3 regions of the Pantoea sp. X-Soil-ISGK-355 genome follow, and region 1 is predicted to be linked to each of the others. Evidence: predicted binding sites of a transcription regulator. Region 1 holds the regulator's gene; each other region holds the start of a gene.
The links. The regulator LexA, encoded in region 1, represses DNA repair genes until DNA is damaged. The targets are predictions, from matches to a motif close to TNCTGTATGTACATACAGNA.
Positions count from the first base shown of each region.

Region 2: a site for LexA is predicted at 2,050-2,069, ahead of sulA (SOS-induced cell division inhibitor SulA). Genes of this name have one in related genera too.
Region 3: a site for LexA is predicted at 2,380-2,399, ahead of AC6I8J_RS06310 (DNA translocase FtsK 4TM domain-containing protein). Genes of this name have one in related genera too.

Region 1 is NZ_AP035971.1:319,761-324,033, reverse strand. It holds gene dinF (MATE family efflux transporter DinF) at 134-1,456, opposite strand; gene lexA (transcriptional repressor LexA) at 1,557-2,171, opposite strand; gene AC6I8J_RS01370 (diacylglycerol kinase) at 2,277-2,645, opposite strand; gene plsB (glycerol-3-phosphate 1-O-acyltransferase PlsB) at 2,774-4,273, shown strand, end outside.
Region 2 is NZ_AP035971.1:1,456,661-1,460,933, forward strand. It holds gene matP (macrodomain Ter protein MatP) at 1-23, shown strand, start outside; gene ompA (porin OmpA) at 118-1,188, opposite strand; gene sulA (SOS-induced cell division inhibitor SulA) at 1,539-2,030, opposite strand; gene AC6I8J_RS06585 (TfoX/Sxy family DNA transformation protein) at 2,241-2,870, shown strand; gene yccS (YccS family putative transporter) at 2,867-4,273, opposite strand, start outside.
Region 3 is NZ_AP035971.1:1,383,366-1,387,638, forward strand. It holds gene cydD (heme ABC transporter permease/ATP-binding protein CydD) at 1-214, opposite strand, end outside; gene trxB (thioredoxin-disulfide reductase) at 358-1,326, opposite strand; gene lrp (leucine-responsive transcriptional regulator Lrp) at 1,847-2,341, shown strand; gene AC6I8J_RS06310 (DNA translocase FtsK 4TM domain-containing protein) at 2,460-4,273, shown strand, end outside.

The sequences.
Region 1 (4,273 bases):
CTTGTTACTTAACAAAATAACGATATAAAGCGCTGGTTAACTGCGCTGCATAGAGTTAATTATAGTAGCCAATTTATTAACCGTGGAATAATACAGAATAATCTGTATCGGCTTGCGTGCAGCCACGACTGACTCAGGCATCAAACCAGCTGTTCTGACGCCAGTGCTTACGCCAGATGAGCCACAGCGACAGGCCGCGCAGCGCCAGGAAAACCGTTACCGCCAGCCACAGTCCGTGATTACCCAGCGCCGGTACGCTGAGCAGCATCAGAAAGTAGCCTGCTGCTGCCACCACCATGCTGTTACGCATCTCACGTCCGCGTGTTGCGCCGATGAACATCCCATCCAGCAGATAACACCAGACGCCGATCAGCGGCATAACGATCTGCCAGACCAGATAGCGGTCAGCACTTTGTTGCAGCGAAGGAAGAGAGGTCAACAGGGTAACAATCTGCGGGCCAGCAATGGCATAGGTCAGGGAAAAGAACAGCGCTACCACCACCGCCTGCCGACAGGCAGAGTGCCAGACACGCAGCAGTTTGCCGCCATCTTTTGCACCATGGGCCTCGCCGGCAAAAGCTTCAACTGCGTAGGCAAAGCCATCCAGCGCATAGGCCGTGAACGTAATGAACATCAGCAATACCGCGTTAACCGCCACCACATCCGGGCCCAGCCGCGCGCCCAGCACGGTCAGCGAGGCGAAACAGAGTTGCAGCATCAATGAGCGCAGCATGATGTCCCGGTTCAGCCGCAGCAGCCGGCCGCTGTCACCGCGCCAGCTCTGCTTCAGCAGGCTTAACGTAATACCGCGCAGCTTCAGGACTCGCCAGACCATGATACCGCCGACACCCAGCGTGATGTACTCCGCCAGCGCCGTGGCGGTTGCCGCCCCCGCGACACCCCAGTGCAGTCCCATCACCAGCCAGAGATCGAGCCCGATGTTAACCAGATTGCCTACCACCAGCAGGATCACTGGCGCGCGCGCATACTGCACGCCCAGCAGCCAGCCCAGAATGACCAGGTTTGCCAGCGTGGCGGGTGCACTGAGCCAGCGAATCTGAATAAACAGCGCCGCCTGTTCCAGTACCGCGGGATTACCGCCAACCAGATGGGTCGCCAGCTGAATAATCGGATAACGTAAAGCGATGAACAGTACACCTGCCAGCAGCGCAATCATCAGCGGCTGGGTCAGCGCACGTGCCAGCGCCATTTTATCACCGGCACCAAACGCCTGCGCCGTCAGGCCAGTCGTACTCATTCGAAGAAAAAGCAGCAGCATAAAGAGGAAACTGGTCACAGTGGTCCCGACCGCAACCCCGCCAAGATAGACAGGGCTGTCGAGATGACCAATAACTGCAGTATCGACCACGCCCAGTAAGGGAACGGTGATATTTGAAAGGATCATCGGCAGCGCAAGCCGCCAGAGATTTTTATCCGTTGCCGTGAGAAAGCGCATTCGCCGTTCCGTGCTCAGTGTCGCTGCGCAAAACAGGCAGCGACAAAATTAGGGCAGACAGAATAGCATCAGAGAAAGCGAATGCACGCAGCCCTCAGAATCAGAGCCACTCGCCGTTACGCACCACGCCAACCGCCAGACCTTCAATGGTCAGGGACTGTGCACGGGTATCGACAACAATCGGGTCGAAATCGCTGTTTTCAGGCAGCAGATGCACGATAGCACCCTGCTTTTTCCAGCGCTTAACGGTGACTTCATCATCAATGCGGGCAACGACAACCTGGCCATTGCGCACATCCTGGGTTTTATGTACCGCGAGCAGGTCGCCATCCATAATCCCGATATCTTTCATCGACATTCCGCTGACGCGCAGCAGGAAGTCGGCAGAGGGCTTAAACAGGCCCGGATCCACTTTATAGTGGGTTTCGATATGTTCCTGCGCCATGATTGGCTCACCGGCAGCAACCCGGCCAATCAACGGTATGCCTTCTGAGGCTTCTTCTTCCATTAGCAGGCGAATGCCGCGCGATGCACCGGAAACGATCTCAATGACGCCTTTACGCGCCAGCGCTTTCAGGTGCTCTTCTGCCGCATTCGGTGAGCGGAAGCCCAGTTGTGCAGCAATCTCTGCGCGCGTAGGCGGCATGCCTGTTGAAGAAATATGGTCGCGAATCAGGTCATAGACCTGCTGCTGCCTGCTGGTTAATGCTTTCATCCCGCCCCCTGGTTGTTTATACAGTCGCTGTGAGTATATACAGGTATTGGCGAAATGGAAACCGATTGTCAGGCAAAACGCGGCTTCCGGCGCGATATGGAACGCTTATCGCAAATGTGTCCAGAGCAGCGCGATCCAGACAAAGAGTGCCAGTAAGATGCTGATCAGTACTGCCGCAGATCCCATATCTTTGGCCCGGCCCGCCAGCGGATGATGCTCCTGACCGATGCGGTCGACCACGGATTCAATGGCGCTATTAAGGATTTCGACAATGACCACCAGCACCACCGACCCAATCATCAGGATGCGTGAGACCACATCGACATCCAGCCAGCAGGCGATAATAATGGCGACCAGCGCAGCCAGGGCTTCCTGACGAAACGCCGCTTCATGTTGCCAGGCGGCACGCAGTCCCTGCCAGGAGTAACCTGCGGCTTTAATTATTCTGATAAGTCCGGTGGCATTATTTGCCATGATGTGGGAACCCTTTTATCGGATTGACGTCAATGTCTGGGCTGCGTGCAATTGGCACCACCACAGATCTTCGCTGCACTTTCTGGTATGCTTGCGGCGCTTTGCTAACAAGAGGCTTCATGTTGTCTATGTCAGGTTGGCGTAAACTCTATTACAAATTGCTTAATTTACCACTGTCGTTTTTGGTAAAAAGTAAGGCCATTCCGGCCGATCCCGTGTCTGAACATGGTCTGGATCCGACCCGACCTATTATGTATGTTTTGCCTTACGATTCGAAGGCCGACTTACTGACTTTACGCGCGCAGTGTCTGCGGCATCATCTGCCTGATCCGCTCTCTCCGCTGGAGATTGATGGTTCACTGCTGCCGCGCCACGTATTTATCCACGATGGCCCGCGCGTATTCCCCTACTTTGTGCCCAGCGTCGAATCGGTGAAAATCTTTCACGATTACCTCGATCTGCATCGCAATAATCCTAAGCTCGATATCCAGATGCTGCCGGTCACGGTAATGTTTGGCCGCGCACCAGGACGTGAAGTCCAGGGCGAAGCCACGCCACACCTGCGTGTGCTGAACGGTGTACAGAAGTTCTTTGCGGTGATCTGGCACGGACGCGACAGCTTTGTTCGCTTCTCGCCGACCGTCTCACTGCGCCGTATGGCCACGGAGCACGGTACGGATAAGTCGATCGCCCAGAAGCTGGCTCGCGTGGCGCGCATCCATTTTGCCCGTCAGCGGCTGGCGGCGATTGGCCCGCGTTTACCGGCGCGTCAGGATCTGTTCAACCGTCTGCTGCAATCCAAAGCGATTGAAAAAGCCGTCGAAGATGAAGCACGCAGCAAAAAAATCTCCCATGAGAAAGCGCAGCAGAATGCCGTTGAGATGATGGAAGAAATTGCCGCCAACTTCTCTTATGAAGCGATTCGCGTCACCGACCGCGTGATGGGCTGGCTCTGGAGTCGTCTCTATCAGGGCATCAACGTCAATGGCGGCGAAAAAGTTCGTCAGCTGGCGCAGGATGGCCACGAGATTGTCTATGTGCCGTGCCATCGCAGCCACATGGATTATCTGCTGCTCTCCTATGTGCTCTATCATCAGGGCCTGGTGCCGCCACACATTGCTGCCGGTATCAATCTCAACTTCTGGCCAGCCGGCCCGATTTTCCGTCGTCTGGGCGCGTTCTTTATTCGTCGTACCTTTAAAGGCAACAAGCTCTACGCCACGGTGTTCCGCGAATATCTCGGCGAGCTGTTCACCCGCGGTTATTCAGTTGAATACTTTGTTGAAGGTGGCCGTTCTCGTACCGGTCGCCTGCTGGACCCGAAAACCGGCACTTTAGCTATGACGCTGCAGGCGATGCTGCGCGGCGGCAATCGCCCGATCACGCTGGTGCCGATCTACATCGGCTATGAACATGTGATGGAAGTGGGTACGTACGCCAAAGAACTGCGCGGCGCAGCCAAAGAGAAAGAGGGCTTCATGCAGATGGTGCGCGGCTTACGCAAGCTGCGCAATCTCGGTCAGGGTTACGTGAACTTTGGCGAACCCCTGCCGCTGGTCAACTATCTCAACAAGCGGGTGCCGGAATGGCGCGATGCCATCGATCCGATTGAGCCGCAGCGTCCCAGC
Region 2 (4,273 bases), 1.1 Mb from region 1:
AATCGGGTTCAGAGAGCGAGTAAGCGGGCAGGGAATTCAGAGTATAGGCGCTAAAGACCGATTGATTACCGGCACAAAAAAACCCCGCTAAGGCGGGGTTTTTTATGACGTGTAAACTTAAGCCTGTGGCTGAGTTACAACGTCTTTGATGCCTTTAACGTCGATTTCTACACGACGGTCCGGCGCCAGGCAGTCGATCAGGGCATTACGGCCTTTCACGCTGTCACAGGTGTTGCCGGTAACTGGGTTAGATTCACCCATGCCACGTGCAGAGATCTTGTTAGAAGGAATACCTTTAGATACCAGGTAATCTACGACTGACTGAGCACGTTTCTCAGACAGTTTCTGGTTGTACTGCTCTGAACCGATGCGATCGGTGAAGCCCAGTACGACAACGGAACCATCTTTAGGATCCATTGAGCTCAGCTGGCTGTACAGCTGATCCAGAGCCTGCTGGCCTTCTGGCTTCAGGGTAGATTTGTTGAAGGTGAACAGAACGTCAGACTTCAGAGTGAAACGCTTGGTTTCAACAACTGGAGCTGGTGCTGGAGCCGGAGCTGGCGCCGGAGCAGCGACGTCATCCTGACCGAAGCGGTATGAAACGCCTACGCTCAGCATGCCGTTGTCTGGACGCGTACCAACGGTCTGTGCATCACCGATGTTGTTAACCCACTGGTAGTCCAGACGGGTAGCCCAGTTTTTGGTCAGCGCATATTCAACACCAACAGCAGCCAGCGGAGATACGCCGGTGTCGTGGTCGCTGATGCGGCCAGTAGTTGGGTTAGTCTGCGTTGAATCTGCACGCCATACCATGCCGCCCAGACGAGTATACACGTCCAGATCGTCATAGATTGGGTAGCTCAGTTTAGCAGCCAGCTGAACGCCCTGTGCTTTGAATGCGCCGTTAGTCACGTTGCCTTTGTTAGGCATGCGACCCAGCCAGTCATAGCCCAGCTCGAAGCCCAGGTATGGATTTGCCTGGTAACCAACGAATGCACCTGCACCCAGCTGGCTTTCATGAGTTGGACCGTCATTGTTTTCGTAACCGTTACCGTAGTAACCAGTGTCGTGATACTGAGACCAGCCCAGTTTAGCACCGGTGTACCAGGTGTCATCTTTCGGAGCGGCCTGCGCTACGGTAGCGAAGCCAGCCAGTGCCACTGCAATTGCGATAGCTGTCTTTTTCATTTTGCGCCTCGTTATCATCCAAATAGGCAATGAGCAAAAAGGTTGCTCTTGGTTTAAATCCTTCGCCGGGTCAAAACGCTCGCTTATGACTCTACCGCAAAAAACGGAGGTTATTGAGCACCCTGGCGAGATAAAGTCTACAACGAGATTGGAAACTTACAAGTATGATGTGAGGCGCTTCTGTAAAAAAACAGCGATTTATACACAATTTCTAACAATTAGCCTGGTAGTATTGTCGCGGCAAAAAGCCTTAAAAACCTGCTAAACCATTGTCACAGCTCGAACTAACAGAATCAGTGGTTTAGCGACGACAGATAAGAAAAATAGCTTGGGAAACTTCTGATTTTTACTTAATGAAACAAATCCGACTGAATTTTTATCGCACTTTGCGGTCTGAGAGGCGCTTCCGATGTCCCGCTTGCCCGCAAAATCAAACCCAGCGCGTCACCCTCTGCCGCCGCATTTTCAAGTTGACGGCGCTCATCTTCGCCAAGGTCATAAGGAATCCATGCCAGAACGACACTGTAATTTCCTGTACGTAATGCCTTGACCATCGCTTCCACCGCATTCAGACGTTCAGAATCGGCGATATGCATACTTTTATCCAGCGGTAATCCCGACTCCTGCATCCAGGTGCGATTCAGTTTATGTGCCGGTGTTAACCACAACTGCCAGCGTGATTGCTGACTCAGCTGCTGTAATAATGGCAACAGCAGCATCTGCATCATACCGGGCTGCTCGCTGCAGCGTAACTCAGTAATTCCACCGCCCTGAGAGGCCGGAACGGAAGAGGACGCGTAATGATGAGCATAGCGTGCATTATCAGGATGTTGTGTTCGCATAAGTTAATCACCAGCAGTTGACTGTATGAATATACAGTACTGTCATCCTGGATAAAGATCAACCCAAATTTCTGAAAACGCCTCGCAAAAACGCGACAAGATTAGTTGAAGCGTTATTTATTCATTGAACCGGCTGACACTTTTTTCTATCTTCTAATTGCCTGATACCCAAGGCAATTTAAGAAGTATTTCTGACATGGAGGTGGTGCAATGAAAAAGGTGAATCCGGTCGTAGAGCGCTCCAGAGCGCGCCTGGCCCCATTGGGACCAATAGAGTCCCGCACCCAGTTTGGGGGGTATGCTCTGGCTGTCGAAAGTGTGGTTTTTGCCTTAATTAATCAAGACGAACTCTATCTGCGGGCCAGTGAACCGCTGCGCGAATACATTACCGATCGCCCGCTGCAACCGTTGATTTTTCGCAAGCGGGGAAAACTGGTCAGCCTCAATTACTTTCGGGTTGATGAGGCCTTATGGCGCGATTCGGACCATCTGCTGGCGCTCTCTGCTGCCTCATTAGAGACGGCGCAGCTGGAGTTGCAGGACAGGCAAGCGTCTCCGCGGCTGAAAGATTTGCCTAATCTCAGTGTACGCATGGAGATGATGCTCTTTGAGGCGGGCGTAATGAGCGTCAATCATCTCTACCAGATAGGGGCCAAGCAGTGCTGGCTGAAGCTGAAAGCGATCAACCAGCACGTGGGATTTCAGACATTACTGGCGCTGCAAGGGGCTATTACGGGCCGCCATGCGGCTGCGCTGCCGCAGGCAACCCGGGCGGAGCTGAATGCATGGTTCCAGCGCACGCTTTTATCACACCCGGACTTCAGAAGTAGTGAAAGCTAGTCAGTAATGAGCGTGCGGCGCAGGCGAGCCACATCCGGCATTAATGCCACCAACAGACCGAGTTGCTGGAGCACCAGCGGCGCACGCGTATCTGCATCTGCAGCCAGCTGGCTGATTCGCTGAGCCAGTTGCTGGCGCATCAGTTCAACATGTTTATCGCTGACCACGTCCGTCTGAAGCACATCCTCGACATAGCAAACCGTATCATCCAGTAAGGCGAGCAGGTCCGGCGCTGTAATTTTATCGCGGTGAGCGCCCAGCGCGGAAATGTAGCTCAGAAATGAGTGATTGGAGCAGAGCAATTGAAAAGCTGAATCACGCAGTTTCTGGCTGGTACGACTTTCACTGCTCATGTTTGAGACGACAGACGCCAGTTCAGCATCCGCATTATGCGCATCACGGCGGGCAATACGATAGGCAAGCCGGTTATCTTTACCCTGGTGATATTGCTCCATGATGGCATCCAGATAACGACAGTTCGCTTTCAGCGTTCGCTCTGCCACAGCTGGCAGCTGACGAAAGCGCCAGTCAGGCCAGATAAAGGCGACAGCCAGCCAGGCCAGACCACAACCGAGTAAGGTATCCACGACACGGGGCAGCGCGACTTCAAACCCTTCACCTAACAGGTTAAAGCAAAGCAGCACCAGCAGAGTGATAAACAGCGTAGCCTGCGCATACTGCACCTGCCTGAAAGCGAAGAACAGCACGCCGGTAATCACTATCAGGATTAACTGCCCTTCAATGGAGGGTACCAGCCATAAAACGGGTAAACCAATCGCAATCCCCGCCAGCGTTCCGCCGATGCGCAAGGCAAGGCGTCGCTGCGTGGCGTTATAGTTGGGCTGGCACACAAACAGGCTGGTCAGCAAAATCCAGTATCCCCGCTCCAGTCCGGTTATCTGAATGAAGCCGTATCCAATACAGAGCACCACTGACATGCGAACCGCATGCCTGAACAGTGCCGACGCGGGAGAGAGATGGCGGCTGAAGCGCAGCCGGATATCACTCCAGCCACTCAACCCTTCACGTGACAGCAGATTGTCACTGTGCTGCGGATCTTCACCGGCCAGCGTCTGCTCTGACTCAATGGATGCGAGCTGTGCGTCAATGGCACGCAGGTTACGTAGCAGCCAGAACAGCGCGCGGGTATGTGGCGCCTCAGGCTCATGTTGCTCAAGTCGTTCAATCGCTTTCTGCAATCGTTCAAACGCACGTTCAAAGCGGCTGTCATGCACCCATCTTTCACGCATCAGGATGCAGTGTGCCAGCTGGCGACAGGCTTGCGCCTGCATATTCAGCAGACGCTGAAAGCGAAACAGAATTTCGTTATAGCGCCAGTCGCCGCGCAGCAGGTGATATTGCAGATGAGAGGAGCTGGCGCGTTCATGAATATCCTGCGCCAC
Region 3 (4,273 bases), 1.1 Mb from region 1:
AAAGCAGTAACAGCAGGATACTGACCGTCAGTGCTTCACGCGGTTGCTGGTCAACGATCAGCGCCTGCAGCAGCGAGGCCAGTAAACCAGACTGGGCAATGATCAGCAGGGCACTTACCATGCCCAGCAGCGTGTTGAGCCGCAACCAGCGACCGGCGAAACGACGTTGCTGACGAAGCCAGCGGGTAAGATGCTGCTGCCGCGATTTGTCCATGCGAGACCATACTAAATGTCGGTGACAGGGGAAAATGGAAAGACATTTCCATCTCTTCAGGCGCCAGAATCTAGCATGAGAGCTATAAAAAAGGCGACGGAAAAACCGTCGCCTGGAATATTTGAGATCAGAGGGTTAACAACTTACCGATCGTTTTTAACCAGCCCGTCAAGAAAACGCTCAGCATCTAACGCGGCCATGCAGCCGGTGCCCGCAGAGGTAATCGCCTGACGATAGATATGGTCCATCACATCCCCTGCCGCAAAGACGCCAGGAATGCTGGTCTGAGTGGCGTTACCGTGCAGACCCGACTGAACTTTGATGTAACCGTTTTCCAGCGCCAGCTGACCTTCGAAGATAGCCGTATTCGGGCTGTGTCCGATAGCAACAAACAGACCCGCGACTTGCAGCGCTTCTGTTTCATCACTGTTCTGGGTAGAACGCAGTGTCAGACCCGTCACACCCATCTGATCGCCTGTGACTTCTTCCAGCGTACGATGGGTGTGCAGCACGATATTACCATTGCGCACTTTTTCCATTAGCCGGTCGATCAGGATCTTCTCTGCGCGGAAACTGTCACGACGGTGGATCAGATGCACTTCAGCCGCGATGTTCGCCAGATAGAGCGCCTCTTCAACGGCCGTGTTACCCCCGCCAATCACTGCGACTTTCTGGTTGCGATAGAAGAAACCGTCACAGGTTGCGCAGGCGGAAACGCCTTTGCCTTTGAACGCCTCTTCAGAGGGCAGACCCAGGTAGCGCGCTGACGCACCGGTGGCGATGATCAGCGCATCTGCCGTATATACGCCGCTATCGCCAGTGAGGGTGAACGGACGGTTCTGCAGATCAACGGTGTGGATGTGATCGAAAATGATCTCAGTATTAAATTTTTCAGCATGCTCGTGCATGCGCTCCATCAGCGATGGACCTGTCAGATCGTGCGGGTCGCCCGGCCAGTTCTCCACTTCAGTGGTGGTGGTCAGCTGTCCGCCCTTTTCCAGACCGGTGATCAGCACCGGATTCAGGTTGGCGCGTGCAGCATAAACGGCTGCGGTATAACCCGCTGGGCCGGAGCCCAGAATGAGTAACTTACTGTGTTTGGCCGTACTCATGCGTTCCTCAGTTTCATTCGGCTGACATAGCCTGCGATTGTAGGGAATATCCGGCGACAATAACAAGACTTAGCCAATTTTGTTAACGATAGCTGCAAGTGGCGTAGACGATGAGCGGCGGTTTTGCCTGGTCAATGCGCCAGAATGGGGCAAAAATCGGCTTTGAGAGGTGCAAAAGTGGAAAAATACTCATTTAAAAACAGATACCCAGCGGTCTGTCTGGCATCTTGTCCTGAATTTGGTGATTTTACTTTGACAATCGCCTGCGCTTTTGCGAAAACATTATCAGAAGCGAATAACATTTATCGGAACAAAACAGGTTTTCGTCGCCTGTTTTGCGTGTAACGCCGAATAAAAGCAGCCTGATATGGATAATGACGCATGATGTGGACAGACAACATGCGTCATATCGATAGGTGTCAGATCACAGGCTCTGTTAGCTCACTTCAGAAATGCCCCGAACATTGAGCGTTTTCAGGGCGTGGCAGGTAAAGGGAAGGAATTAAGAGAGACAATAATAATGGTAGACAATAAGAAACGCCCCGGGAAAGACCTCGACAGAATTGACAGGAACATTCTGAATGAACTTCAGAAAGATGGTCGCATTTCAAACGTAGAGCTTTCCAAACGCGTAGGCTTATCGCCTACGCCATGTCTTGAGCGTGTACGCCGTCTCGAACGCCAGGGATTTATTCTTGGTTACACCGCGCAGTTAAACCCGCACTATCTGGATGCCTCTCTGCTGGTATTCGTTGAGATTACTCTGAATCGTGGTGCGCCGGATGTGTTTGAGCAATTTAACGCCGCTGTGCAAAAACTTGAGGAAACTCAAGAGTGTCACCTCGTTTCTGGCGATTTCGACTACCTGCTGAAAACGCGCGTACCTGATATGTCTGCCTATCGTAAGCTGCTGGGTGAAACCCTGTTGCGCCTGCCGGGCGTAAACGACACGCGAACTTATGTGGTGATGGAAGAGGTCAAACAGAGCAATCGACTGGTGATCAAAACTCGCTGATGCGGGGCAGGTGCAAAACCTGTGAGATTTCGGTACACTCCTGTGCATTCATACAGGATCAGCGTCGGGCTTGCCCGACGCTGTTGCTTCTTACTTTACAGGCACCTGGAGAGTCCTCTTGAGCCAGGAATATACAGAAGATAAAGACGTTTCGTTACAATCGCTGAGCAGTGGACGTCGTCTGCTGGAAGCGTTGCTGATTCTGGTGGCGCTGTTTGCTATCTACCTGATGGTTTCACTGGTCAGTTTTAACCCTTCCGATCCGAGCTGGTCGCAAACGGCCTGGCATGAACCTATCCATAATATCGGCGGCAGCGTCGGTGCCTGGCTGGCTGACACCTTACTCTTCATCTTTGGTGTGATGGCGTACGCCATTCCGCCCGTCATCCTGGGTCTGTGCTGGATTGCTTTCCGTCAGCGCGACAGCCAGGACTACTTTGACTACTTTGCCGTCGGGTTACGCTTAATTGGCGTCCTCGCGCTGGTGGTGACGACCTGTGGTATGGCGGCGCTGAACGCCGATGATATCTGGTACTTTGCCTCGGGCGGCGTGATTGGCAGCCTGGTCAGTAATGCTATTGCCCCCTGGTTCAGTCCGGCTGGCGGCACGCTGATGCTGCTCTGCGTCTGGGCAGCGGGGATAACCCTGTATACCGGCTGGTCATGGCTCACCATTGCAGAAAGAATTGGCGGCGTCGTCATGGGCGTGCTGACGTTTGCCAGCAACCGCTCACGTCACGATGAGCCCTGGCAGGAAGAGGATGACGAGCGGGACGCGCAAGATTATGCGGATGTCCCTGCATTGCATGTCGCCGACCAGGATGATGACGTGCTGCTGTCTGCGCCGCGTGCTGCCGATCAGAAAGATGATGTGCTGCTTTCCGCGCCACGCGCTGCCCCTCAGCCTGTGCCGACACAGCCGGATCCGCTACTGGCGAAAGCGGCAGCCGCAACCAGTGCGGCAGTAGCCGCCACTGCGGAAGCTGCAGAAGTGACCATCGCTCCCGCAGCGCCGGTTAACGCGGCACCTGCTGCAGCGGCCTTTACTGCATCGGCGCCTGCCGCATCAGCAGCAATGCCCGCATCGCCAACGGCACAACCTGCTCCAGCATCTGCACAGAGCACCCCTGCATCCTATGGTACAACGATGGCCCCGTCTCCGGCGCAGAATGCTCCTGCACCCGCGGCCTCACCACCGCTTTACCACTTTGAAATGCCAGACGAAGCCCCGGCTGCGCCGTCGTTCAATGCTTACGACGATGACGAACCTAAAATGGGTAACTGGCGTGACACATCAGCGATCCCTGCGGCCGCTACAGCCGCCACTGCCACTGCTACTGCCGCTGCCGCAACGGCGGCCACACGTACTGCACCTGTTTTTGACCTGGCACCTGAAACCAATCTGAATCCGCAGGTTAAGCAGGGTATCGGACCGGCCCTGCCGCGTCCTAATCCGGTAAAACTGCCTACACGTCGTGAACTGGCCTCTTATGGCATTAAGTTACCTTCTCAGCGCATGGCTGAAGAGAAAGCCAAAGCGGAAGAGAGCGAAACGGCCCCGGTTACGTCGGTTTCCACTGCATCTGATGCAGAAGAGGCACTGCAGCAGGCTGAACTGCGTCAGGCCTTCCAGTCTGAGCAGCAGCAACGTTACGGCACCAGCTGGCAGCAGGACGAACAAGATGAGCAGGATGCGCAGCAGCAGGATGCACTGGCACGTCAGTTCGCCGAGCAGCAACAGCAGCGCTATGCACCTGAAGTGAGAAAAGAGCCGGTATTAAATATTGATACTGCCTCAGCGTTCGATTTTTCACCGATGAAAGATCTGGTGGATGACGGCCCGTCTGAACCGCTGTTTACGATTGCCGCGACGCCGGAGCCGGAAGCACCTGCGGCTTCACACGAACCGTGGCAGCAGGTGAGTGAGGTCTC